Regions from separate parts of the Streptococcus sp. 10F2 genome, predicted to be linked through region 1. Evidence: predicted binding sites of a transcription regulator. Region 1 holds the regulator's gene; the other holds the start of a gene.
The links. The regulator CtsR, encoded in region 1, represses protease genes until heat stress. The targets are predictions, from matches to a motif close to TTGGTCAAAAAAGGTCAAANA.

Region 1 (5,659 bases):
TATTCAATCTTGTCTTTTTTCATTATAAGCTTAGTTCCTTCAGGTATAAGAGGTCTGTTTGCACATCATCCCCCATCACAAAGTTATGCTGACCCACTTGATGGAAGCCGTTTTTCTGGTAAAATCCAAGAGCTGGTTTGTTATGCTCCCAGACACCCAACCAAATAGCGGTTTTTCCTAATTCTCGAGCCTGTTCTAGGGCAAAATTCATGAATTCTTGCCCCAAACCGCGACCCTTGTAATCTGGGTGAATATAAATCCGCTCAATCTCCATACTATTGTCATGAATGGATTCCGTCTGAGCACTTCCAATGTTGAGACGAAGATAGCCTAGCAGCTTCTCGCCCTCTTGATAGAAATAGTAGGCCACTTCTGGATCCTGCAGCTCTTTCTCTAGCCGTGGAAGAGCATAGGCCGTATCTAGATGCTCTTGCAAATTTTCTTCAGAAGTTGTCCCTTGAAAAGTATCTCGATAAGTAAGACAACTCAGTTCTCGGAGAATCGCAGCCTCCTCGAGTATCACTGGTCGAATCATCTATTATCCTTTCTTAATGTTGAATGTCCATTTTTAGCTTCCCAGCCTTAACCCCAACCTTCATCGTGGAACCTGGTTTCAAATCCCCAGCTAGAAGATACTCAGACAAGGGATCTTCCACCAAAGTTTGAAGAGTTCGACGAAGGGGACGGGCTCCATTTTCTGGATCATAACCTTTTTGCGCCAAAAGTTTAAGAGCACTTGGCTGGAATTTCAAGGCCACATCCTTGGCTGCCAAAGCTGCAACCATCGGCTTAACCATTACTTTGACGATTTCTTGCATTTGTTCGGCCGTGAGGCTATGGAAGACAACCTTTTCATCAATACGATTCAAAAATTCAGGGCGGTAAGCCTTTTTCAATTCCTCAAACATTCGTTTTTCCATACTTTCATGGTCAAAGCGCAGGTCCCCTGCGCCAAAACCAACAACCTTGTCATCACGAAGAGCCGTCGCACCTAAATTGGAGGTCATGATAATCAATGTATTGGAAAAATCAACCTTGCGGCCACGGCTATCCGTCAGAACTCCGTCATCTAGAACCTGCAAGAGCAAGTTGAAGATATCTGGATGAGCTTTCTCCACCTCATCAAAGAGGAGAACCGAGTAAGGACGATTCCGAACCTTCTCCGTCAACTCACCCCCCTCTTCATAACCAACATAGCCTGGAGGAGCTCCATTAAGACGACTCGCTGCAAACTTCTCCATATACTCACTCATGTCAAAACGAATAAGAGCTTCTTCATCATCAAAAAGCAATTCCGCCAAAGCCTTGGCCAACTCCGTTTTTCCGACACCCGTTGGACCTAAGAAAAGGAAGGAACCAATCGGACGTTTTCCGGTTTGTAGGCCTGAACGATTGCGTCGAATAGCACGACTAATAGCTGAGACAGCCTGGTCTTGCCCAATCACACGCTTGTGTAACTCTACTTCCAGATTCAAATACTTCTTGGCTTCCGTATTCGACAATTTTTGCACCGGAATGCCAGACAAGCGACTCAAGGTCTGCAATACATCCTCAGAGGTTACCCGGTGCTTGAAAACGACCGGTTTCTGGGCTTCTTTCACCAGTTTTTTAACCTTGCTAAATTCTTCATTCATCAAGGCTCTATCCAATTCCGTCAAACCATTTTTATCATATTCAGAAGTTCGCAAACTTCGATTTTGTACCGTTGCAGCTGCCTCATCCAACAAATCAATGGCTGAATCTGGCAAGCGTTTGGCAGTCAGGTAGCGCTTGGCAGTTTGAACAGCTGTTTTCAAGGCCTCATCCTCAATGGTGACCTGATGATGTTCCTCATAACGCGGCCGAAGTCCTTGTAAAATCGCAAGAGAATCCGATTCTTTCGGCTCTTCGATAATAACCTTAGCAAAACGACGAACCAAGGCTGCATCTTTTTCAATATGCTTCTGGTATTCCTCTTGTGTGGTCGCCCCAAGAGTACGAAGGTTTCCTCGTGCTAGGGCTGGTTTAAGAATATTAGCCGCATCCAAGGTCGAGTCAATTCCACTACCAGATCCAATAATCGTGTGGAGCTCATCGATAAAGAGAATGATATTCCCTTCCTTCTCGATATCATCAATAATATTGTTCATCCGCTCCTCAAAGTCCCCACGGAAACGAGTACCTGCAATAACATTCATCAAGTCCAATTCCATCACCCGCATATCTTGGAGGGCTACTGGAACTTGACCCGCCACAATCCGTTGGGCCAATCCCAAAGCTAGAGCGGTCTTACCAACCCCAGAATCTCCAACTAGCACAGGATTATTTTTAGTTTTCCGACTCAAGATGTGCACCATACGGTCAATCTCTTCCTCACGACCAACAACGGGGTCTAATTGACCTGCACGTGCTGCAGCAGTCAGATCACGACTATAGTCCTCTAAACCACCACTTTGAGTAGGAGGCATCCCCATCATATTAGCCATTTGTTGAGAAGTCGGCCGGCTACCACGGAAAAAAGTACGGATCGACTTAATCTCATCCTTGGACCAACCTGCACGTGCCTCAATATCCTTCCGCAAATCCTGAAGTTTTTTCGATTCTTCCTTGTCTTCTGGATCAAAGCCAGAAGCGTATAGAAGTTGAGTTGCTAGGGATTCTCTTTCTTTTAAAAGGACAAGAAAAATATGCTCCGTCCCCAATTCATCCTCACCTAAGTGCTGAGCCAACGCTTCCCCTCGTTCAAAAACCTTTTCCATCAAAGGGGAAAAAGGAAAAATGGTCATTTCCTTGCGTTCCCGATAAGGATAACCGACAATCTCCCCTGCCTTTTCTTCCAAAAGATCTAGATTAATCGGTGCATCTTTAAAGGCAGACCCTACAATACTATAAGGGTTTACTAAAAATCCGGTTAGAAGATGCCAAGTCTCTAAATGATCCCGACCATAATTATTAGCAAAAGCATGAGCCACTTCAAGGGTCTCAATCAATGCATTTGAATACTTCATTCTTATCCTCTTCTGTCAATTTCTTTAAGTAATTGTCGCATCATCTGGGTCCGTAGACGAGGGCCATCGGAGCCAAGGACACTATCCAAGGCAACCGCCAGCAGCCAAGTAGCTTCCCGTCTTTCCAAAATCCCTTCTTCGACTAGGAGCAGTAAGATATCTTCATAAACTTGCTCACTTAATTGGGAGGCCAATTTATCTTGGAGCTCCAATAACAGCTGGTGATGGTTGGAGTAAGAGATTCGGCCAATTCGAATATAGCCACCACCCCCACGCTTACTTTCAACAATGTAGCCCTTGCTTTCTGTAAACCGGGTCTTGATAACGTAATTAATCTGGCTTGGAACTACTTGAAAGAGTTCCGCTAATTCACTCCGCTTAAGTACCGCCATATCCATCTGCTCCAAAAGCTGTTTGATATGTTCTTCAATATTATCGGAGGTATTTCTTGCTACCATGGAAGTCCTTTCTAATTTGGTAAGCATTCCATCCTAGTAACTTGGTCTCCCAAAGTACTTATTCGTAAAAAAAAACGAAAAAATGAAATCTGACTATCTTTGACTTTTATTATATCCTAATTTCTGCAAGATTAAAAGGACTAAAAAAGGATGTTTAAATCAAAAGTTAAGATTAAACGTCACACTCTAGAACTAGCAATTACTTCCAATTTGAATAGGACTCAAATCTTCACCTTTTGGATTATAAGCATGGTTCCCAATAATAAAAAAGGCAGGGCTCTAATCCCCGCCTTCTTTTTGGAAACTCAATGAATTTCCAAAAAGCAACCATTATCTAAAAACTAGTCTTGACCAAGAGCAGCAGCCATAGTTGCAGCAACTTCTGATTCAAAGTCGTTTGAAGCTTTTTCGATACCATCTCCAACTTCAAAACGTGCGAATGCAACAACAGATGCATTTACTGAATCTAGGTAAGCTTCAACAGTTTTGCTGTCATCCATGATGTAGACTTGTGCAAGAAGTGTGTAAGCTTGGTCAACTTTCGTATTGTCAAGCATGAAGCGATCCATTTTACCTGGGATGATTTTATCCCAGATTTTTTCTGGCTTACCTTCAGCAGCCAATTCTGCTTTGATAGCTTCTTCTGCTTGTGCAATTACATCATCCGTCAATTGAGCTTTTGATCCATATTTCAAGAATGGAAGTGCTGGTTTGTTAACCATTGCACGACTTTCATTGTCTTGCTCGATAGCGTGGTTCAATTGTGCCAACTCATCTTTCACGAATTGCTCATCCAATTCTTTGTAAGAAAGAACAGTCGGTTTCATCGCAGCGATGTGCATAGATACTTGCTTAGCAAGTGCTTCATCACCACCGTCAATAACAGAGATAACACCAATACGGCCACCGTTATGTTGGTAAGCTCCAAATGCTTGTGCATCTGTTTTTTCCAACAAAGCAAAACGACGGAATGAAATTTTCTCTCCAATCGTTGCAGTTGCATTGACGTAAGCTGCTTCAAGTGTTTCACCTGAAGGCATTACCAAAGCAAGTGCAGCTTCGTTATCTGCTGGTTGACCTTCTGCAATCACTTTCGCAGTTTCGTTTACCAAGTTTACGAATTGTTCATTTTTCGCAACGAAGTCTGTTTCTGCGTTCACTTCAACAACTGCAGCAACGTTACCGTTTACGTAAACACCTGTCAAACCTTCTGCAGCGACACGGTCAGCTTTCTTAGCTGCTTTCGCCATACCTTTTTCACGAAGAAGTTCAATCGCTTTTTCGATATCACCCTCTACTTCAACCAAGGCTTTTTTGGCGTCCATGACACCAGCACCAGATTTTTCACGTAGTTCTTTAACAAGAGCGGCTGTAATATTGGCCATTTGAGCTTTCCTCCAAAATTTTTTTAAAAAAGGACAGGACGGAGGTCACTGCCCTTTGGGGTTACAAGATTATTCGTTTGATCCTTCAACAACTTCAACGATTTCTTCGATTGAATCTGCTTGTCCTGCTGCAGCTGCCATTTCAGCTTCAACAGAAGCAACGCTGTCTTCACCTTGACGACCTTCGATAACAGCATCAGCCATTTTCGCAGTGATCAATTTAACCGCACGGATAGCGTCATCGTTAGCAGGGATGATAACATCGATATCATCTGGATCAGTGTTTGTGTCGACCATCGCTACAACTGGGATACCCAATTTTTTAGCTTCTTTCACAGCGATTTGCTCTTTGTGTGGGTCAACGACATACATTACGTCAGGAATACGTGGCATATCTTCGATACCACCCAAGAATTTCTCAAGACGTGCACGTTGTTTGTTAAGAAGTGCAACTTCTTTCTTAGGAAGAACTTCGAAGACACCTTCTTCTTCCATACGTTTGATTTCTTTCAAACGAGCAACACGTTTTTGGATAGTTTCCCAGTTTGTAAGGGTTCCACCTAACCAACGGTGGTTGATGTAGTATTGACCAGCACGTTCTGCTTCTTCTTTAACAGCGTCAGCAGCTTGCTTTTTAGTACCAACAAACAAGATGATTGCATCTTCTGCAGCTGCATCACGCATAAAGTCGTAAGCTTGGTCTGCAAATTTAACTGTTTGTTGCAAGTCAATAACGTGGATTCCGTTACGCTCTGTAAAGATGTACTTAGCCATCTTAGGATTCCAGCGACGAGTTTGGTGACCAAAGTGTACACCAGCCTCAAGAAGT
Region 2 (19,276 bases), on a different contig from region 1:
CTGTAATCCAAAGTTTATCGGAACGCAAGGGTGAGATGTTGGATATGATTGCGACTGGCAATGGCCAAACTCGTTTGGTCTTCCTAGTACCAGCACGTGGATTGATTGGTTATTCAACTGAGTTCTTGTCTATGACCCGTGGTTATGGAATCATGAACCATACCTTTGATCAATATTTACCTGCCATTGCCGGTGATATTGGAGGTCGCCACCGTGGAGCTCTTGTCTCTATTGATGCTGGTAAAGCAACAACGTATTCAATTATGTCTATTGAAGAGCGGGGAACTATCTTTGTAAATCCAGGTACTGAGGTTTATGAAGGAATGATTATTGGGGAAAATTCACGTGAGAACGATTTGACTGTGAACATTACGAAAGCTAAACAGATGACGAACGTCCGTTCAGCTACTAAGGATCAAACCTCTGTCATTAAAACGCCACGTATCCTCACTTTGGAAGAATCTTTGGAATTCCTCAATGATGATGAGTACATGGAAGTAACCCCTGAATCAATCCGCCTTCGGAAACAAATTCTGAACAAGGCTGAGCGGGAAAAAGCCAATAAGAAAAAGAAATTAGCAGCGGCTGAATAAAAGCCTTTTAGAAGGAGTTCAAAAATATGCTTTACATTATCATTATTATTTTGATTCTGCTATTTTATATTTTTGCTGCTCCTTCAAGCATTAAAGGGACTTTTAATATTGTTAGTCTCGTACTACTCGGAGTCCTTTTGATGATTCTTTTAGGTGTGGGAATCGTTCAATTCTTTCGTATTCCAGGAGAGATTTTTATTTGGGCGGGTATGTTGGCTCTAGCCTATTTCTCCCTTAAGGATTTACGGCGTTTATCTATTAAGGGTGGAGGTAAACCACCGATTCCTATCCCGACAATCAATTGGAATAGGGTTTTCCCTAGGAATCCAAAATAAGCTTTTCCCCAAGTTGTCTAGCAGCTTGGGGAGTTTTTTGCTCGAAAAATGGTAAAATAGACTGTGTTAAGGAGCGAGTATATGATGCAAGTGAATGAATTTACGGGAAAAAATGTATTAGTATTAGGTTTAGCGCGGTCAGGTAGAGCAGTCGCTTTGCTCTTGGATCGGTTTGGAGCTAATGTGACTGTTAATGAAGGGCAGGCCCTAGAGGATAGTCCTCAGGCGCAGGAATTGTTAGAAAAAGGTATTCGAGTAGTAGCGGGGGGGCATCCCTTGGAACTCTTAGATGAGGGATTTGACCTAATGGTTAAAAATCCTGGAATTCCCTATAGCCACCCTATGGTTGTCCGGGCAAAGGAACTTGGATTCCCTATTTGGACTGAAGTAGAAGTGGCTAGTCGTTTGTATCCTCACGCTATTATTGGAATCACTGGTTCTAATGGGAAAACAACGACAACCATGATGGTAGCAGCAATCTTGGAAGAAGCTGGGCGTCAACCAGTTTTGGCGGGTAATATCGGTTACCCAGCTTCTGAAGTTTTACCTGACGTTACAGAAGAGCAGCAGGTGGTGATGGAATTGTCCAGTTTTCAATTGATGGGAGTAGAGAGTTTCCATCCCCATATTGCAGTAATTAATAATATTTTGCCAAGCCATCTAGATTACCATGAATCGTTTGAAGAGTATAGGGATGCTAAATGGGCTATCCAATCTCAAATGACAGCAGATGATTTCCTAATTCTGAATTGGAATCAAGCCCTTAGCCAGGACTTGGCGAAGGAAACACAGGCACAAGTTCTTGCCTTTTCAACTAAGGAAAAGGTTGACGGGGCTTACTTGGACGAGGGGCATTTAGTGTATAAGGGTGAACGGATTATGCCAGCCGTTGAGCTAGGGGTTCCAGGCGAGCACAATATTGAGAATGCCTTAGCAGCAATCTTGGTGGTTAAGCAATTAGGAGTAGAGAACGAAGCTATTACGCGTGCATTATCGACTTTTTCAGGGGTCAAGCATCGTTTGCAGGAAGTTGGCGAAATCAATGGAATCCGTTTCTACAACGATAGCAAGTCCACGAATATTTTAGCGACGCAGAAGGCTTTGTCTGGTTTTGATAATTCCAAGGTCATTTTGATTGCTGGTGGTTTGGATCGGGGGAATGACTTGAGTGAGTTACTTCCGGATATTCACGGACTGAAGGCTATGGTTCTATTAGGGCAAGTCGCTCCTCGTTTAGAAGCCTTAGCTAAAGAAGCAGGGGTCGCAAGCTACCCTGCTTCAGAAGTAGCAGCGGCAACTAACATAGCCTTTGACCTGGCTCAAAAAGGAGATGTTGTTCTCTTCAGTCCAGCTAATGCTAGCTGGGACATGTATAAGAACTTTGAAGAACGAGGGGAAGTCTTCCTAAAAGCAGTGAAGGAGTTAGAATAAGCATGAAAAAAATCGTCTTTACGGGAGGAGGAACAGTGGGTCATGTGACCTTGAACCTGCTTCTGATTCCGAAGTTTATCGCTAACGGGTGGGAAGTCCACTATATTGGGGATCGTAAAGGAATTGAATTTGAGCAATTAGAAAAAAGTGGGTTAAATGTTCAATTCCATTCGATTGCAACGGGAAAATTACGTCGTTATTTCTCTTGGCAGAACCTTTGGGATGTCTTTAAAGTTGCCTGGGGAGTGCTCCAATCCTTCTTTTACCTTTTGAAAATTCGTCCTCAAGCTCTATTTTCTAAGGGAGGGTTTGTATCTGTTCCACCTGTAGTTGCAGCTAAATTACTAGGAATTCCGGTCTACATTCATGAGTCAGACTTGACGATGGGCTTAGCCAATAAAATTGCCTATAAATTTTCGAAGCGTCTCTTCTCGACTTTTCAATTGGAAGGAGAGTATACCCGTGCAGAGCATGTGGGTGCTATTTCCAAGGTGGAAAAGGGGTATCACAACCTCTCAAGTGAGATACAAGAGATGGCTGAAGAACTCTTTGATTCTGAGAAAAAAACTCTCCTTTTTATCGGCGGATCCGGAGGGGCCAAGGTTTTTAATGAGTTTGTGGATCAAAATCGAGAATCTCTTTTGGCTGCCTATAACATTATTAATTTGACAGGGCATAAAGACTTGGAAGAGTCTAGTTCTGGGCTCTATCGTTTAGCTTTTGCGCGTGAAACGTATCGAGATTTATTGGAATTAGCAGACATGGTCATTACAAGGGGGGGATCGAATACCTTGTTTGAACTGGTCGCTTTGGAGAAACTTCATATCATTGTTCCCTTGGGGAAAGAAGCGAGTCGCGGAGATCAGTTGGAAAATGCGGCCTACTTTGAGAAAAAAGGCTACAGTCTGACCATTCAAGAGCCAGATTTAAACTTGGAGACATTACAAGCAACGATTACCCAGGTGCAAGAAAATTCTGAAGCTTTCCAAGATGCTATGGCTCAAAGTGTGGATTTGATTAGTCTGGATGCTTTTTACCAAGTATTAATGAATGAGATTGATAAAGGAGGCCACTGATGTCTGACGAGGATAAAAAAGGTTCCTCTCATCGCGAAGAATGGGAAAGGAGAAACCGAGAATATCAAGCGGCTCAAGATACTGAACGGATTCGGGCAGAACGTGAACGGCAACGGAATATTAATCAGCGTCTAGGTCGGATTGTGGACCCAATGGCTAAAGAAATTTTAGAAGAAGAGCAGAAAGTCCAATCCATTGCCCGCCAGAAACAGGAACAAGTGAATCTGACAGATTCTGCACGTCAAGCCAAAAAAGCAGCTCAGCTTCAAAAACGTCAAGCGCAGCGAGCAAAAAGACAGGCTCAGAAGCAAGCTAAACAAAACCAGCGTCAAGCTCGAAAAATCCAAAAACAAGAGAACCGAGAGCAGACTCGGAAAGCTCGCCGTCATTTAGCTCGGCTAATTCCTGTCTTTCTTTTCTTTATGTTTCTGACAGTCATTTCAGCATATTTTATTAGTCCTTACGGGAAAATGAAGCAGTTCACAGTCTCAGGCAGTGATCATCAGGACCAGTCTAAGGTTATAGCTGCGACGAAGGTGGATGAAAGAGATTATACGATAACAGTTCTGACGAACCGAAAGAATTTTGCGAAGCGTATTCAGAAAGCCAGTCCTTGGGTACGGCAGGTTTCGGTTGGTTACCAGTTTCCAACGACTTTCCCAATCCAAATCGAAGAGTATGCGATTGTTGCTTACCAGATAGAGAATCAGAAAGCTTTTCCGATTTTGGCTAATGGTCAAAAAGTAGATGAAGAAGTTGCGGAACATGAAATGCCAAGCGATGCTATTCGAACTCAATTGGTAGATGAAGAGTTATATCCAACTTTGAGCGAACAGCTATTACAATTAAATCAGGAAGTACGGGAGAATATTCAGGAAATCAAATCGAGTGCCTCTAAAGCCTCAGAAGATTTGGTTACTCTAACGATGAGAGATGGGCATCAGGTTTTGGTTCCATTATCTGAACTGAGCCGGAAATTAACCTACTATCCTTCGATTGTTAAAAACTTGCAAGAGCCCACCATGATTGATATGGAGGCAGGTGCTTACGGGTATCCAATGACTAGTGATGAAAAAACAGCACAAGAATCTGGTTTAGAGATGGCTGTCAATCAAGTCGGAGCCCTCACAACTGTAACTCAAAATTAATAGAAAAAATCTTTTATTTTCGTGTATTTGTGTTATAATGTACGGTGATTAGCACGCTTAAAAGTGTTCAAGTTGATTGAAGATTGTATGAGAAGAGAGGAAGTATGTAATGGCTAGAGATGGCTTCTTTACAGGATTAGATATTGGGACTAGTTCCATCAAGGTGTTGGTCGCCGAATATATCAATGAAGAAATGAATGTCATTGGTGTCAGCAATGCAAAAAGTGCTGGTGTTAAGGATGGAATCGTAGTCGACATCGAAGCTGCAGCCACTGCCATCAAAAAAGCCATTGATCAGGCAGAAGAGAAGGCAGGCATTGCGATTGCAACGGTTAATGTCGGCTTACCTGCAAGTCTTTTGAAAATTGAGCCAACACAAGGTATGATTCCGGTCACCAATGAAACCAAAGAAATTACCGATATGGATGTGGTAAATGTGGTAGAGTCTGCAGTGACTAAGAGCATGAACCCAGATCGTGAGGTTATTACCTTTGTACCAGAAGAGTTTATTGTGGATGGTTTCCAAGGGATTCGAGATCCTCGAGGTATGATGGGGACTCGTTTAGAAATGCGTGGGCTTCTTTATACTGGTCCACGAACTATTCTTCATAATTTACGCAAAACAGTGGAACGGGCAGGTCTGAAATTAGATAATATTGTAATTTCTCCACTTGCTATGAGTAAATCTGTTTTGAATGAAGGTGAACGGGAATTTGGTGCGACTGTTATCGATATGGGAGGCGGTCAAACCACTGTAGCTGCAGTTAAAAATCAAGAGCTTCAGTTTACCCACATCTATCAAGAGGGTGGAGAATACGTTACGAAAGATATTTCCAAGGTATTAAGAACTTCTCAAGCAACTGCAGAAGGATTAAAAATGAATTACGGGGAAGCCTATCCCTCTCTTTCAAGTGCTCATGATAGTTTCCAAGTAGATGTTATTGGTGAAGTAGAACCAGTTGAAGTCACAGAAAAATATTTAGCAGAAATCATTTCTGCTCGTGTTCGTCATATCTTTGATCAGGTTAAGCAAAATCTTGAAAGACATCATTTACTAGACCTCCCAGGAGGGATTGTCATTGTAGGTGGTGGAGCTATTCTACCAGGTATTGTAGAATTGGCACAGGAAATTTTTGAAGTTCCTGTGAAGTTATTTGTACCGAACCAAATTGGAATTCGAAATCCAGCCTTTGCGAATGTTATTTCATTGGCAGAGTATGCAGGAAATATGACTGAAGTGGATCAATTGGCTCAAGCAGCAGTTCATGGCGAATTTACTCGTCCACAACAAGGAACGATTGCATTTCGTCCCAAAGCTGCAGTAGCACCTGTGCAACAGCCACAAGTTCAAGTTAGTCCTGAACCAGTCCAACAACCTCAACCAACACATACGACTCAGGAATTGCCTGAAATAGATGCAGAGATTCCTGTTAAAAAAGAAAATACTACCGGTAAGTTTGGTGATCGGGTCCGCGGACTGTTAAATTCAATGTTTGATTAAGGAGAAACAAGATGTCATTTTCATTTGACGCAGCTGCAGCACAAGGCGCAGTAATTAAAGTAATTGGTGTCGGAGGTGGTGGCGGAAATGCCATTAACCGTATGATTGACGAAGGAGTCGCTGGTGTAGAATTTATCGCAGCGAATACAGATGTTCAAGCTCTAAGCAGTTCTAAGGCAGAAACTGTTATCCAATTGGGTCCAAAATTGACTCGTGGTCTAGGTGCTGGAGGACAACCGGAGGTTGGACGTGAAGCAGCACTTGAAAGTGAAGAAGTCCTAAACGAGGCACTTTCAGGATCTGATATGGTCTTTATTACTGCTGGAATGGGGGGAGGCTCAGGAACAGGTGCAGCCCCTGAAATCGCTCGTATTTCAAAATCGCTAGGTGCTTTGACAGTAGGTGTTGTCACTCGTCCATTCGGTTTTGAGGGAAGTAAACGTGGGAATTTTGCAGTTGAGGGAATTAATCAATTGCGGGAACATGTTGATACACTTTTGATCATCTCTAACAATAATCTTCTTGAAATTGTTGATAAGAAAACACCTTTGATGGAAGCTCTTAGTGAAGCTGATAATGTTCTTCGACAAGGTGTTCAAGGAATTACAGATTTGATTACCAATCCTGGTTTGATTAACCTTGACTTTGCGGATGTAAAAACGGTTATGGCTAATAAGGGGAATGCCCTTATGGGAATCGGAATTGGAACGGGTGAAGAGCGGGTGATGGAAGCTGCTCGTAAGGCCATCTATTCACCACTATTGGAAACTACAATTGATGGTGCCGAGGATGTTATTGTTAACGTGACTGGTGGTATGGATATGGCTTTGACAGAGGCTGAAGAAGCATCTGAAATTGTGAATCAAGCCGCTGGTCATGGTGTTAATATCTGGTTGGGAACCTCCATTGATCCAAATATGGAAGGCGAGATTCGCGTTACTGTTGTCGCAACAGGCGTTCGTCAAGATAAAGTTGAGCAGGTGGCTGGTGTATCAGGAACTCCTAGTCGTCCTGAGCCTAAACAAGCTCAAGCAAATCAAGGTCAATTTGATCGTGCCTACGATTTGAATGAATCAGTAGATATGCCGATTTCAAGTCGTCCTCGTCAAAGTGAAGCGCCAGCTATTTCACCATTTGGAAATTGGGATCTTCGTCGTGATCAGATTACACGTCAAACTGAAACACCAACAGGTTCTAGTGTAGAGCGTTATCAAGAACAAAATGATTTAGATGATGATGAGCTAGAAACACCACCATTTTTCCGGAATCGTTAAAATGAATTTTCAAAAACAAGCCCAACTCGTTAAAGAAGAAGTAACGGAGGCGGTTAGAAAAAGTGTTAGTCCAGCAAGAGAATGTCAGATTATTGCGGTCACAAAATATGTGGATGCAGATGTTACACGACAACTTGTTGAGGAGACTGGTTTTTACCACTTAGGTGAAAACCGTGTCCCTCAATTTCTTGCTAAAAAAGATAAGTTATCTGACCTTCCCATTACCTGGCATTTTATTGGTAGTTTACAGAGAAGAAAAGTAAAAGATGTCATCAATCATGTGGACTACTTTCATGCCTTGGATTCCGTCTCTTTAGCAAGAGAAATTCAAAAACGGGCTGAAAAACCGATTGCTTGTTTTTTACAAGTAAATCTTTCTCGTGAGGAAAGCAAGCATGGTTTCTTTATAGAAAATATTGATTCGGCTTTAGAAGAAATCGCTGCTTTTGATAAGATTCGATTAGTTGGTTTGATGACGATGGCACCTGCTGAAGCAGAACCATCCGAAATTGATCAATTATTTAATCAGACTCGTATCTTGCAGCAAGAATTAGCAGAAAGAAAAATCCCAGGAATGCCGTTTACTGAGTTAAGTATGGGAATGTCCTCAGACTATCAGTTGGCAGCCATACAGGGAGCCACCTTCGTTCGAATTGGCAGCCTTCTTTTTGAATAAGTGACAAAAGGAAAATTATGGACAGAGTACTCGATTTTTTTAGAAATATTGGTGTCTATTTAAAGGGTCTGTTTGTTGAAGACGAAGGCGGATTCCAGGAAGAGCCTGTAGAAGTTCTTTCGGAAACAAGCTTAGCAGACAAAACTGACCAAGCAATACAGGCACAAATGGAAGACAAGGCAGAGCGTAGAACTCTCTCAAATGTATCCAGTTTACCTCACATAAAAACTTCTGAAGGTACCCTTTCTCTACCTCAGAAGTCGCCTGTCAACCGAAGTACAGAAGAAAGAGAAACACAAACTATGAATACAAGTAGACCACAAAACATCACAGATTTACATGCGAGACAAGAAGAATTGGCCCGTCAGAATGGCCAATCATCTCCGGAAGAAAAACACATTATTTATGTTCGTTACCCACGACGTTATGAAGAGACTCCAAAATTTTTGGATCTTCTCCTTCAAAATGAAAGTGTTTTGATTGACTTTCAATACATGACAGAAGTTCAAGCACGTCGCTGTTTAGATTATTTGGATGGAGCACGATATGTTCTATCTGGAGATTTGAAAAAAGTTGCAAATGGGATTTATCTCTTAACTCCTTCAAATGTTGTCATTAATGTTGAAGACCTTCAGCTAGCTGAGGGAACAACAAATCAAACAATCGAATTTGATTTCGATATGAAACGACGCTAATGAATATCCTATACTATATCTATCGGACTCTCGTTCTTTTCTTGAATGTATTAGATTTAGCTTTGGTAGCTTACATTATTCTGTCTTGGTTTCCAGGTGCTCTGCGGACACCTTTAGGCTACTGGTTGATTAGAATCGTCAGTCCTATTTTAAGGCCTTTTCGAAACTTACCCCTTCAGTTCTTTGGTTTGGATTGGACGGTCTTTGCAGTTTTATTTTTACTAAATTTAATTCGTGATCATGTACTTCCGGCTTTGTTTTTCGCATGGTAAAAAATTTAAAAAATGTATCGCAACATGTAACAGCAGGCGATCAGCTTTTTTTAGAAAAGGCTTGGGAGTGGATTGAGCGGGTAGAGAATCAATACATTCCGGTATTGACAGATTTTCTAAATCCGCATCAGGTTTCATTACTTAGAAATCTGGCCAGTCATAGGGAGCTGAACGTGTTTGATTCGGCGGACTTATGGCCAAGTGAGCAGTCTCGCGTTCTTTTAGCACCTAGTTATTATGAATTAAATCCTGATGATTTTGAATTAGAATTGTTATCGATTGACTTTATGAGTCAATTTGGGCATCTAACCCATCCTCAAGTATTGGGCTCCCTACTCCATCAGACAGGCTTGGACCGTCGTGTTTTTGGAGATATTCTAATTGGGGAAGATCAAGTTCAGATTTTCATGCAACGTCCGATAGTAGAACTTGTACTTCAAGAAGTTCGGAAGATTGGTCGTCTAGGTGTTAAGATGAATGTGATTTCCAAATCTGAACAACTGCAAGTTCAAGAAGAGGCTCAGACAAAAACCATTTTTGTAGATAGCCTTCGCTTGGATCGCTTGGTCGCTTCTTCTTTTCAAGTAGGTCGAAGTAAGGCGGCACAATTAATTAAATCCAATAAAGTAAAGGTTAATTACCAGGAACGAACAGATGTCTCTTATCCAATAAAGGCTGGTGATAGAGTCAGTATTCGGAGTAAGGGAAGAGTTTATGTCGGAGAGTCCACAGGTCTTTCAAAATCTGGTAGAATGAAAGTAGAGTTAAAGATATTAGCACGTAAATAAGGAGAGAATATGGCACTGACAGCATTAGATATCCGTAATAAATCGTTCACGACAAAGTTTCGTGGTTATGATGTAGATGAAGTTGATGATTTCTTGGATATTTTGATTCGAGAATTTGAAGACTTGACTCGGCAGTTGGTTGCAAAAGATGAGCAAGTTCGTAATTTAGAAGAGCGCTTACTCTATTTTGACGAAATGAAAGATTCGCTTAGCCAATCTGTTTTGATTGCGCAAGATGCAGCTGAAAAGGTGAAACAAACAGCTTCTGATGAGTCTAATAACATTATTCGTCAGGCAGAACAAGATTCTCAACGCCTCTTGGATGATGCTAAATTTAAGGCAAACGAAATTCTTCGTCATGCTACAGACAATGCCAAGAAAGTTGCAGTTGAGACGGAAGAGTTGAAAAATAAAACACGTATTTTCCATCAACAAATTCGTTCTGCAGTAGAGAGTCAATTGAGTGTCATTACATCCCCAGAGTGGGAAAATATTTTGCAACCAACAGCGACCTATGTTCAAACGAGTGATGAAGCATTCCGTGAAGTAGTTGTATCTGCTCTTGGAGAAGACCAAGCTGTTTCACATGAGGAACCAATTGACATGACTCGTCAATTTTCACCACTTGAAGTTGCAGAATTACAAAACCGTATTGCATCAGCAAATCAAATGGCTGAAACACAGTCTTACCAAGGCTTAGCTGCAGATGTAAACGCTGCTCTAGATGCAGTTGATTCGGCTGAAAAAGAAAAAGTCGATCTTTTATAATGATTTAGTTCCATGAAAACACGATTGAATCAATACAATTCTAGCGAGTAGGTGTTGGTGTGAGACCTACATTCCCTGTTGTTTCGATTATCATTTCATGAACTCTACACTGAAATGTACTAAGTAAGTGTGGACGGGTCGTTCCGTTATCGACGAAGAGGGTAGATTGGAGACTGTGAGTCCAATTTACTAAAGTAAGGTGGTACCACGCTTTGTCGTCCTTAGGGAATGGCAAGGTGTGTTTTTTTATAGAAAGGATTGGATATGAAATTAAAAGAAACCTTAAATTTAGGAAAAACAGCTTTTCCAATGCGAGCTGGGTTGCCAACTAAAGAACCTCTTTGGCAAGAGGAATGGGATAAGGCAGAACTTTACAAAAAACGGTTAGAATTAAATCAAGGGAAACCATCCTTTATTCTTCATGATGGACCTCCCTATGCCAATGGAAATATCCATGTAGGTCACTCCCTCAATAAGATTTCTAAGGATATTATCGTTCGCTCTAAATCCATGTCTGGCTTCTATGCACCTTATGTTCCTGGTTGGGATACTCATGGTCTTCCAATTGAACAAGTTTTAGCCAAACAAGGTGTTAAACGCAAGGAAATGGATTTGGTCGATTATTTGAATCTTTGTCGAGACTATGCTCTTGAACAAGTGGAAAAACAAAAAGCTGATTTTAAACGTCTAGGTGTTGCTGCAGATTGGGATCATCCTTATACGACCTTAACACCAGATTATGAAGCAGCTCAAATCCGTGTTTTTGGAAAGATGGCTGAAAAAGGCTACATCTACCGTGGGGCTAAACCTGTTTACTGGTCATGGTCATCTGAATCTGCTCTTGCGGAAGCTGAAATCGAATACCATGATGTAACCTCTAATTCTCTTTATTATGCCAATAAGGTCAAAGATGGTAAAGGTGTCTTGGATACAAATACCTATATTGTTGTTTGGACAACTACACCATTTACAATCACTGCTTCACGTGGTTTGACAGTTGGAGCAGACATTTCCTATGTGAAGGTTGCTGTAGCAGGAGATAGCCGTCATTTTGTACTTGCTGAAGAATTGCTAGATCAGCTTGCAGAAAAATTCGGCTGGTCAGATGTAGAAGTAGTAGCTCGCTATACGGGTAAAGAACTGGACCATATTGTTACAGAACATCCATGGGATACAGAAGTCGATGAGTTGGTTATTCTGGGTGACCATGTTACAACAGACTCAGGTACAGGTATTGTCCATACGGCTCCTGGATTTGGTGAGGACGACTACCATGTTGGGGTTGCCAATGGTCTTGAAGTAGCAGTTACAGTTGATGAACGTGGAATCATGATGGAGAATGCTGGTCCTGAATTTGCTGGTCAGTTCTATGGTAAGGTATTGCCGACAGTAGTGGAAAAACTTGGTGATTTATTGATGGCTCAAGAAGAAATCACACACTCCTATCCATTTGACTGGCGGACGAAAAAGCCAATTATCTGGCGTGCAGTTCCTCAATGGTTTGCATCTGTATCTGATTTCCGTCAAGAAATCTTGGATCAAATTGATCAAGTGAAATTCCACATGGAGTGGGGGCGGACACGTCTTTATAATATGATTCGTGATCGAGGCGATTGGGTTATCTCACGTCAGCGTGCCTGGGGGGTTCCTCTTCCAATTTTCTATGCAGAAGATGGAACTGCTATTATGGAAGCTGAAACCATTGAACATGTTGCTCAATTATTTGAAGAGCATGGGGCTTCAGTATGGTGGGCTCGTGAAGCTAAGGACCTCTTACCAGAAGGCTATAGTCACCCAGGTTCTCCGAATGGGGTCTTCACCAAGGAAACAGATATCATGGATGTATGGTTTGACTCTGGAAGTTCTTGGAACGGAGTCTTGAATAATCGTGAAGAACTTCAATATCCAGCTGATCTCTACTTAGAAGGATCTGATCAATATCGTGGTTGGTTCAACTCTTCCTTGATTACTTCCGTTGCCAATAATGGAGTAGCACCTTACAAACAGCTTCTTTCCCAAGGTTTTGTTTTGGATGGTAAGGGTGAAAAAATGTCTAAATCGCTAGGAAATACAATCTTGCCTAGTGATGTGGAAAAACAGTTTGGTGCTGAAATCCTTCGTCTTTGGGTAAGTAGTGTTGATACAAGCAATGATGTCCGTATCTCCATGGATATTTTGAGCCAGGTGTCAGAGACTTACCGGAAGATTCGTAATACCCTACGTTTCTTAATTGCTAACACCTCTGACTTTAATCCGACTCAAGATCAAGTTGTCTTTGAAGAACTTCGGTCTGTTGATAAGTACATGACTATTCGCTTTAATCAAGTTGTAGCAGCAATCTGTCAGGCCTATGATGATTTCAACTTCCTCAATGTGTATAAGGCAGTTGTAAACTTTGTAACAGTTGATTTATCTGCCTTCTATCTTGATTTTGCGAAAGATGTGGTTTACATTGAAGGGGCAAAATCTCTAGAGCGTCGTCAGATGCAAACAGTGTTCTATGATATTCTTGTGAAATTGACCAAGCTCTTGACACCAATTCTTCCACATACTGCTGAAGAGATTTGGTCCTACCTTGAATTTGAAGAAGCTGACTTTGTACAATTGACAGATCTCCCTGAGGTTACAACGTTTGAGAATGCTGATCAGGTATTAGAGCAGTGGGAACTCTTCTTTACCTTCCGTTCACAAGCACAAAAAGCTTTGGAAGAGGCTCGTGCTGAGAAAGTCATTGGTAAATCACTTGAAGCAGAATTAGTTGTCTACCCAAGTTCAGAATTGGCAGCTGCTTTGGAAGCCTTGGATACAGATTTAGCACAATTGTTGATTGTTTCCAAACTGACCCTATCCTCTGAGCCAGCATCTGAACATGCTCTTAGCTTCGAAGATGTTGCTTTTGAAGTTAAAGCCGCAGAAGGACAAGTATGTCAACGCTGTCGTCGTGTTGATCCAAGCGTTGGAACCAATAGCAATCCAAATCTTGTTATGGTCTGTGATCACTGTGCTTCAATCCTTGAAGAAAACTTCTCTGAAGCAGTCGTTGAAGGATTCGAAGTACCACAAAAATAAGTCTCGCTTTCTTGAGAACTTATGGGCTTATAGATTTGAAAACTCCCCTGTTGGCCGTGGATCCAGCAGGGGAGTTTGTGTCATAAGAAGTGTATACTGAGTAAGCAAAAAGGAATCTCTAGGGTTTAGACTAGAGATTCCTTTTTGACTACTTGATTGGAATGGAGATTTCAATTAGTTTATCAGAGTAGAGGGTTTTGATATCTTCCTTGCGAACATGATCTGTTTGAATACGCCGCTTGAGGAAGAAATCTCGGATGGTTTCAATTTCTACTTCACGAATAGCTCGGTGTTTATTGGTAATTAAGATTTCATAGTGGGTAGGAGCTTTTGTGAAAATCACATCTGTATTACCTGCTGAGAAAGTCTCTACTAAGGTTGCATCCGTGTTTTCAAGTTGCCTCTCAATGAGTTGTTTATGACTGGAGTTTGTATTGATCAGTTTCATAATGACACCTTTCTAGTTGAGCAAACTATTGATTTAGAGATTGTTGCCATTGTTGGAGACCCCAACGATGACTACCACGTTTTAGGTGTAGAAAGGCTTGGTTAATAGGGAACCAGGCTAAATTATTAAAGTCTTCCAAGGGTTGACCGACCTCGGTATAGGATTTCACTTCATAAATAAAGGCTGGATTGTGGTAGTGGGTATCTCGATGGCTAGAATAGAAGTACTCGTCAGCTTGACCATAGTACTGACCAACTTGCGCACTGAAACCTAGTTCTTCGAGCAACTCTCGCTCGAGAGCTTCTAAATGATTTTCACCAGCCTCAATTTCACCTCCGGGTAAAAACCAGGCACCATTTGGAGCTTGAACTAAGATAACCTGCTCGCGACGAGCATCAGGTACTACCGCATAGACCCCATAGCGAGCTGTGTAGTTAACGTCAGGATCTTTCTTACCAAAATAAGGAACTGTCATAAGCAAACCTTCCTAAGATTAAATTGTTTTTCTTTATTATATCATGATTTTTAACGGCTCACCTTTTTTAAAAAGAAAAACGAAGAAAAAATTGCTGAGGATGAATTTGTGGAAAACAGAGGCTGGACTCAAGTACCAGCCTCTAAGATGTAGTTGGGAGATTTCGTTGACGCAAACTATCATTGTTTGTGTTTCCAACTCCCTATTCCTATCGCTTTTTCTTATTCGGATTCTACTTTTTCGGTCTCTTTTTCCACTTTTTGAGTAGACTTAATCATGATTTGTCCGTTTTGCATCACGGCTCTTAAGTCTTTTTCCTGTGGATGTTCTAGGTAGTAGTCGGTAATGGAATCTTCAATATGATCTTGAATAGTTCGACGGAGTGGGCGAGCTCCCATTTTAGGATCATATCCTAAGTCGACCAATTTTTCTTTGACTTTATCTGTGACACTTAGTTGGATGCCATTTTTGCCAAGTCGCTCACGGACATCTTCTAACATGAGGTTAACAATTTGAAGGAGATTTTCCTTGCTAAGTGCTTGGAATTCAATGATACCATCAAAGCGGTTCATAAATTCTGGGCTGAAGAAGTTCCCCAATTCATTCATGACAGAGTTGGTCCGTCCTTCACGGCTGGCACCAAATCCGACAGAGGCTTCGACTTTACCAGTACCTGCGTTGGAAGTCATGATAATGATGGTATCTTTGAAGCTGACAGTTCGTCCTTGACCATCAGTCAAACGTCCATCATCCAAGACTTGAAGGAACATGTGCATAACGTCTGGATGCGCTTTTTCAATCTCATCTAAGAGGACAAGGGAGTAAGGGTTACGACGAACTTTCTCGGTTAGTTGGCCAGCTTCATCGTAGCCCACATAACCTGGAGGGGCACCAACTAATTTAGCTACACTGTGTTTTTCCATATATTCGCTCATATCGAAGCGAATCATGCTATCTGTAGAACCAAAAAGCTCTAAGGCCAATTGTTTAGACAGTTCGGTCTTACCAACACCTGTGGGACCAACGAAGAGGAAGCTTCCAATTGGACGGTTTGGACTACCAAGGCCAACTCGATTGCGACGAATCGCTTTGGCAATTTTGTCGATTGCTGGATCCTGTCCGATGACATGTTCTTTGAGGTCATCAGCAAGATTAACCAATTGCGATTGCTCTTTTTCTTTGAGGTCACCAACTGGGATATTGGTTTTTTGCTCAATAATCGCTTCAATAACTTTTTCGGTAATGACAGGCATATCCTGGTCATGGATTTCAGTTTTTTGAAGTTCTTTGTATTTAGCAATCTGATCACGATAGTAGGCTGCTTTTTCAAAGTCTTCATCACGAGTTGCCTGAGTCTTGAGTCGCTCTGCTTCAATGAGACGTTCATCTAGCTCTTTAGGATCGACAAAGGTCAAGGTTAGGTTCATTTTAGAACCTGCTTCATCCAAGAGGTCGATGGCTTTATCAGGTAAGAAGCGATCTTGGATATAGCGGTTGGATAGTACAGCGGCAGCTTCAATAGCTTCATCTGTATATTTGACATGGTGATAGTCTTCGTATTTTTTCTGAATTCCTTTGAGGATAATCAGAGTTTCAGCTACAGACGGTTCGTCTACTTTAACGGGCTGCATGCGACGTTCTAGGGCAGCATCTTTTTCGATAATCCGGTATTCATTGAGGGTGGTTGCACCAACTAGTTGTAGTTCTCCACGAGCTAGAGCAGGTTTGAGAATATTTCCGGCATCCATATTTCCGTCGCCAGCATTTCCTGCTCCGACGATTTCATGGATTTCATCAATAAAGAGGATAACATCCTCACGTTGCCGAATCTCCTCCATCAATTTTTGCATTCGTTCTTCGAACTGACCACGGATACCGGTACCTTGAACGAGGCTGACCATATCTAGGCGAATGACTTGTTTGGATTGAAGTTTTTGCGGTACATCTCCGTCGACAATTTTTTGAGCGAGTCCTTCAACGACAGCTGTTTTACCAACACCAGGTTCTCCAATAAGAACGGGGTTGTTTTTAGTACGACGATTGAGAATTTCGATCACTCGAATGATTTCTTCATCTCGGCCGATAACGGGATCGATGTCCCCACGTTTGGCAATGTCTGTGACATTGATTCCAAACTCATCTAGAATTCCCTTTGGTCTTGGTTTGGCTTGAGAAGCTCGCTCTCTTTGACCTGGTCGGTTTCCTGTTTCCTCTGGTTCAGGACGTTGGAAATTTCCTAAATTTTGGAAGAATTCTCCTAGAGGATCATTAGAGTTGGAGTTTAAGCCCTTTAGCAAGGACGCATTCGGGTCAGATTTCATAATTTGGTAGCAATTTTGACAGAGGTCAACTTGCTGCTGATGACCATTAATACTAGTATAGAGATGGATGGTAGCATCGTTCATTTTACAATTGTGACAAAGCATAAATGCTCCTTTCTATTCGAGAGACACCCTTTATTGGTCAATAAAGGTCAAATTTATCTACTATCGATTATAGCACCTTTTTGAGACTTTGCAAGTAAAAAGTATGAAATAGGGGAGCCTTGACCAATCCGCTTTGTTTTTTTAGAATAAAGAAAAGGAGGCCCATATGGAGGTTAGAGTAAGATTTGCGCAGCTCGCTGATGCTGAGGAGCTATTAGCCATTTATGCTTATTATGTGGAGCAGACAGCGATATCATTTGAACATGAAGTTCCTAGCCTAGAGGTTTTCCGAAGTCGAATGGAGGCCATTCAGTCTTTTTATCCCTATCTTGTAGCAGAAGTAGAGGGGCGTATCCGAGGTTACTGCTACGCAGGTCCTTTTCGTTCAGCTGCCGCTTATGCTTGGTCAGTCGAATCTACTATTTATGTGGATTCGAACATGAAAGGGCAAGGACTGGGGCATTTGCTCTATGATCGATTGGAAACCTATCTCCAGGAAATGGGAATCTTATCTATCAAGGCTTGCATAGGCTTAGGCCCTAAAGAGGATCCCTATAGTTCTCGTGCAAGTGAATTTTTCCATACAAAGCGTGGCTATAGGAAAGTAGCCCATTTCCCACAAGCTGGTTATAAATTTAGCAAATGGTATGACATGATTTGGATGGAGAAAGAACTGGGGAATTTTACCTCAGATGTGGCTACTCCAAAGTCGGTTTGGAGTTTGAAAAGGGATGAGAATGGAGAAGTATCCTAGAATTTTCAGTAATTCTATGGTATACTTAGTAAGAATTTAAAAAATAGGAGAAACGTAATGGAATCACATTTGGTACGCATTATCAATCGTCTTGAAAAGATGGCGACAGATGGCGGCAATTTGAAACGAAATTTTGAACGAGACGGTGTAGTCGTTGCCGAAGTTTCCTATAGCCAGGATGAAGAACTCGGTTCAATCTTTACCTTACGAGATGTCGAAGCACGTGAGACATTCACTTTTGACAGTATCGATTTGATTGCAATGGAAATTTACGAGCTTTTATATTAAGAGTTCGTGTTGGTAGCAGAAGAATCTGTCACAGCTCTTTTGTCTAAGTTGTCGTCACTACCTAGATTACCTTTGCTATCTAATTTTTAGGTTTTCAATGATCTAAAAAGAGGTTGTTACTAGTAACTCCTACTCTGATAGTATGCTGAAGTCCTATAGATTTTGTTGAAATGAGCGAAGTCCGAACTAGTGTCTTTATGAAAAGAATACCGGGTGGTGTGATGAAACACGGACAACTATGATTTGCTTTCTAAATTCTATGTTGTCTACTCAACCGATAGTTCTGCTGTTTGCCCCAATCAATGACTATGTCAAAGATTTATGATGAACGAGAATGTCGAGGCTGGAAGGTTTGCCCAGCCTCCTTTTTCATATTCTCGCTGATGCATCTTGTGAGCCTTCTGGCTTTTTGGTAGAATAACTTCATATTTACATTTTTTGTTGAAAGGTATTTTCATGTCATTTTCATTTTTACCTCAGTTTTTGCCTTATTTTAACTATGGGGCTTTGGTAACGATTATTGTCTCTATTTTTGTTGTCTTTTTTGGAACAATTTTAGGGGTTCTCTTAGCTTTTGCTCAACGCTCAAAATGGGCTGTTTTACGATGGATTGCGAATATTTATGTTTGGGTCTTTCGTGGAACACCGATGTTGGTTCAAATTATGATTGCTTTTGCCCTAACTCATTTAACGGCTCCATCGATTCAGATTGGAATTTTACAGGTGGATTTGACGCGTTTGATTCCAGGGATTGTTATTTTGTCTATGAACTCTGGAGCTTATGTGTCTGAAACAGTTCGTGCTGGTATTAACGCAGTTCCAAATGGGCAGTTAGAAGCGGCTTACTCATTGGGAATTCGTCCGGCTAATGCCATGCGCTATGTTGTTCTCCCGCAAGCTGTTAAAAATATTCTTCCAGCTTTGGGGAATGAGTTTGTAACTATTGTCAAGGATAGTTCACTTCTTGCAACGATTGGCGTTATGGAACTCTGGAATGGAGCCCAGACTGTTGCGACCACAACCTATCAATCTTTGACTCCCTTATTGGTTGCGGCAGCTTATTATCTTGCCCTAACAAGTGTGCTTAGTTTGCTTTTGAAAATGTTTGAAAATCGGCTCAAACAAGAGGAGAAGAAATAATGACTGAAACCATTTTAAAAATTGAAGACCTTCATAAATATTTCGGAAAAAATGAGGTTTTAAAAGGTATTGACTTAGAGATTCATCGGGGAGAAGTCGTTGTTATTATTGGCCCTTCA

Region 2: ACXM1Q_RS03805 (ATP-dependent Clp protease ATP-binding subunit) is a predicted target of CtsR. The motif match lies at 17,009-17,029, and genes of this name have one in related genera.

Annotation. Positions count from the first base shown of each region.
Region 1 is NZ_JBTGGE020000067.1:1,156-6,814, forward strand. Features, by position in the region: gene ACXM1Q_RS08450 (GNAT family N-acetyltransferase) at 23-535, opposite strand; gene ACXM1Q_RS08455 (ATP-dependent Clp protease ATP-binding subunit) at 549-2,987, opposite strand; gene ACXM1Q_RS08460 (CtsR family transcriptional regulator) at 2,990-3,445, opposite strand; gene tsf (translation elongation factor Ts) at 3,787-4,830, opposite strand; gene rpsB (30S ribosomal protein S2) at 4,900-5,659, opposite strand, start outside.
Region 2 is NZ_JBTGGE020000011.1:19,101-38,376, forward strand. Features, by position in the region: gene typA (translational GTPase TypA) at 1-593, shown strand, start outside; gene ACXM1Q_RS03735 (DUF3165 family protein) at 620-928, shown strand; gene murD (UDP-N-acetylmuramoyl-L-alanine--D-glutamate ligase) at 1,010-2,359, shown strand; gene ACXM1Q_RS03745 (UDP-N-acetylglucosamine--N-acetylmuramyl-(pentapeptide) pyrophosphoryl-undecaprenol N-acetylglucosamine transferase) at 2,362-3,435, shown strand; gene ACXM1Q_RS03750 (cell division protein FtsQ/DivIB) at 3,435-4,583, shown strand; gene ftsA (cell division protein FtsA) at 4,693-6,084, shown strand; gene ftsZ (cell division protein FtsZ) at 6,096-7,358, shown strand; gene ACXM1Q_RS03765 (YggS family pyridoxal phosphate-dependent enzyme) at 7,360-8,034, shown strand; gene ACXM1Q_RS03770 (cell division protein SepF) at 8,202-8,729, shown strand; gene ACXM1Q_RS03775 (YggT family protein) at 8,729-9,001, shown strand; gene ACXM1Q_RS03780 (YlmH family RNA-binding protein) at 8,995-9,789, shown strand; gene ACXM1Q_RS03785 (DivIVA domain-containing protein) at 9,799-10,557, shown strand; gene ileS (isoleucine--tRNA ligase) at 10,822-13,626, shown strand; gene ACXM1Q_RS03795 (DUF1827 family protein) at 13,775-14,074, opposite strand; gene ACXM1Q_RS03800 (NUDIX domain-containing protein) at 14,100-14,549, opposite strand; gene ACXM1Q_RS03805 (ATP-dependent Clp protease ATP-binding subunit) at 14,771-16,975, opposite strand; gene ACXM1Q_RS03810 (GNAT family N-acetyltransferase) at 17,142-17,729, shown strand; gene ACXM1Q_RS03815 (DUF1797 family protein) at 17,787-18,017, shown strand; gene ACXM1Q_RS03820 (amino acid ABC transporter permease) at 18,474-19,157, shown strand; gene ACXM1Q_RS03825 (amino acid ABC transporter ATP-binding protein) at 19,157-19,276, shown strand, end outside.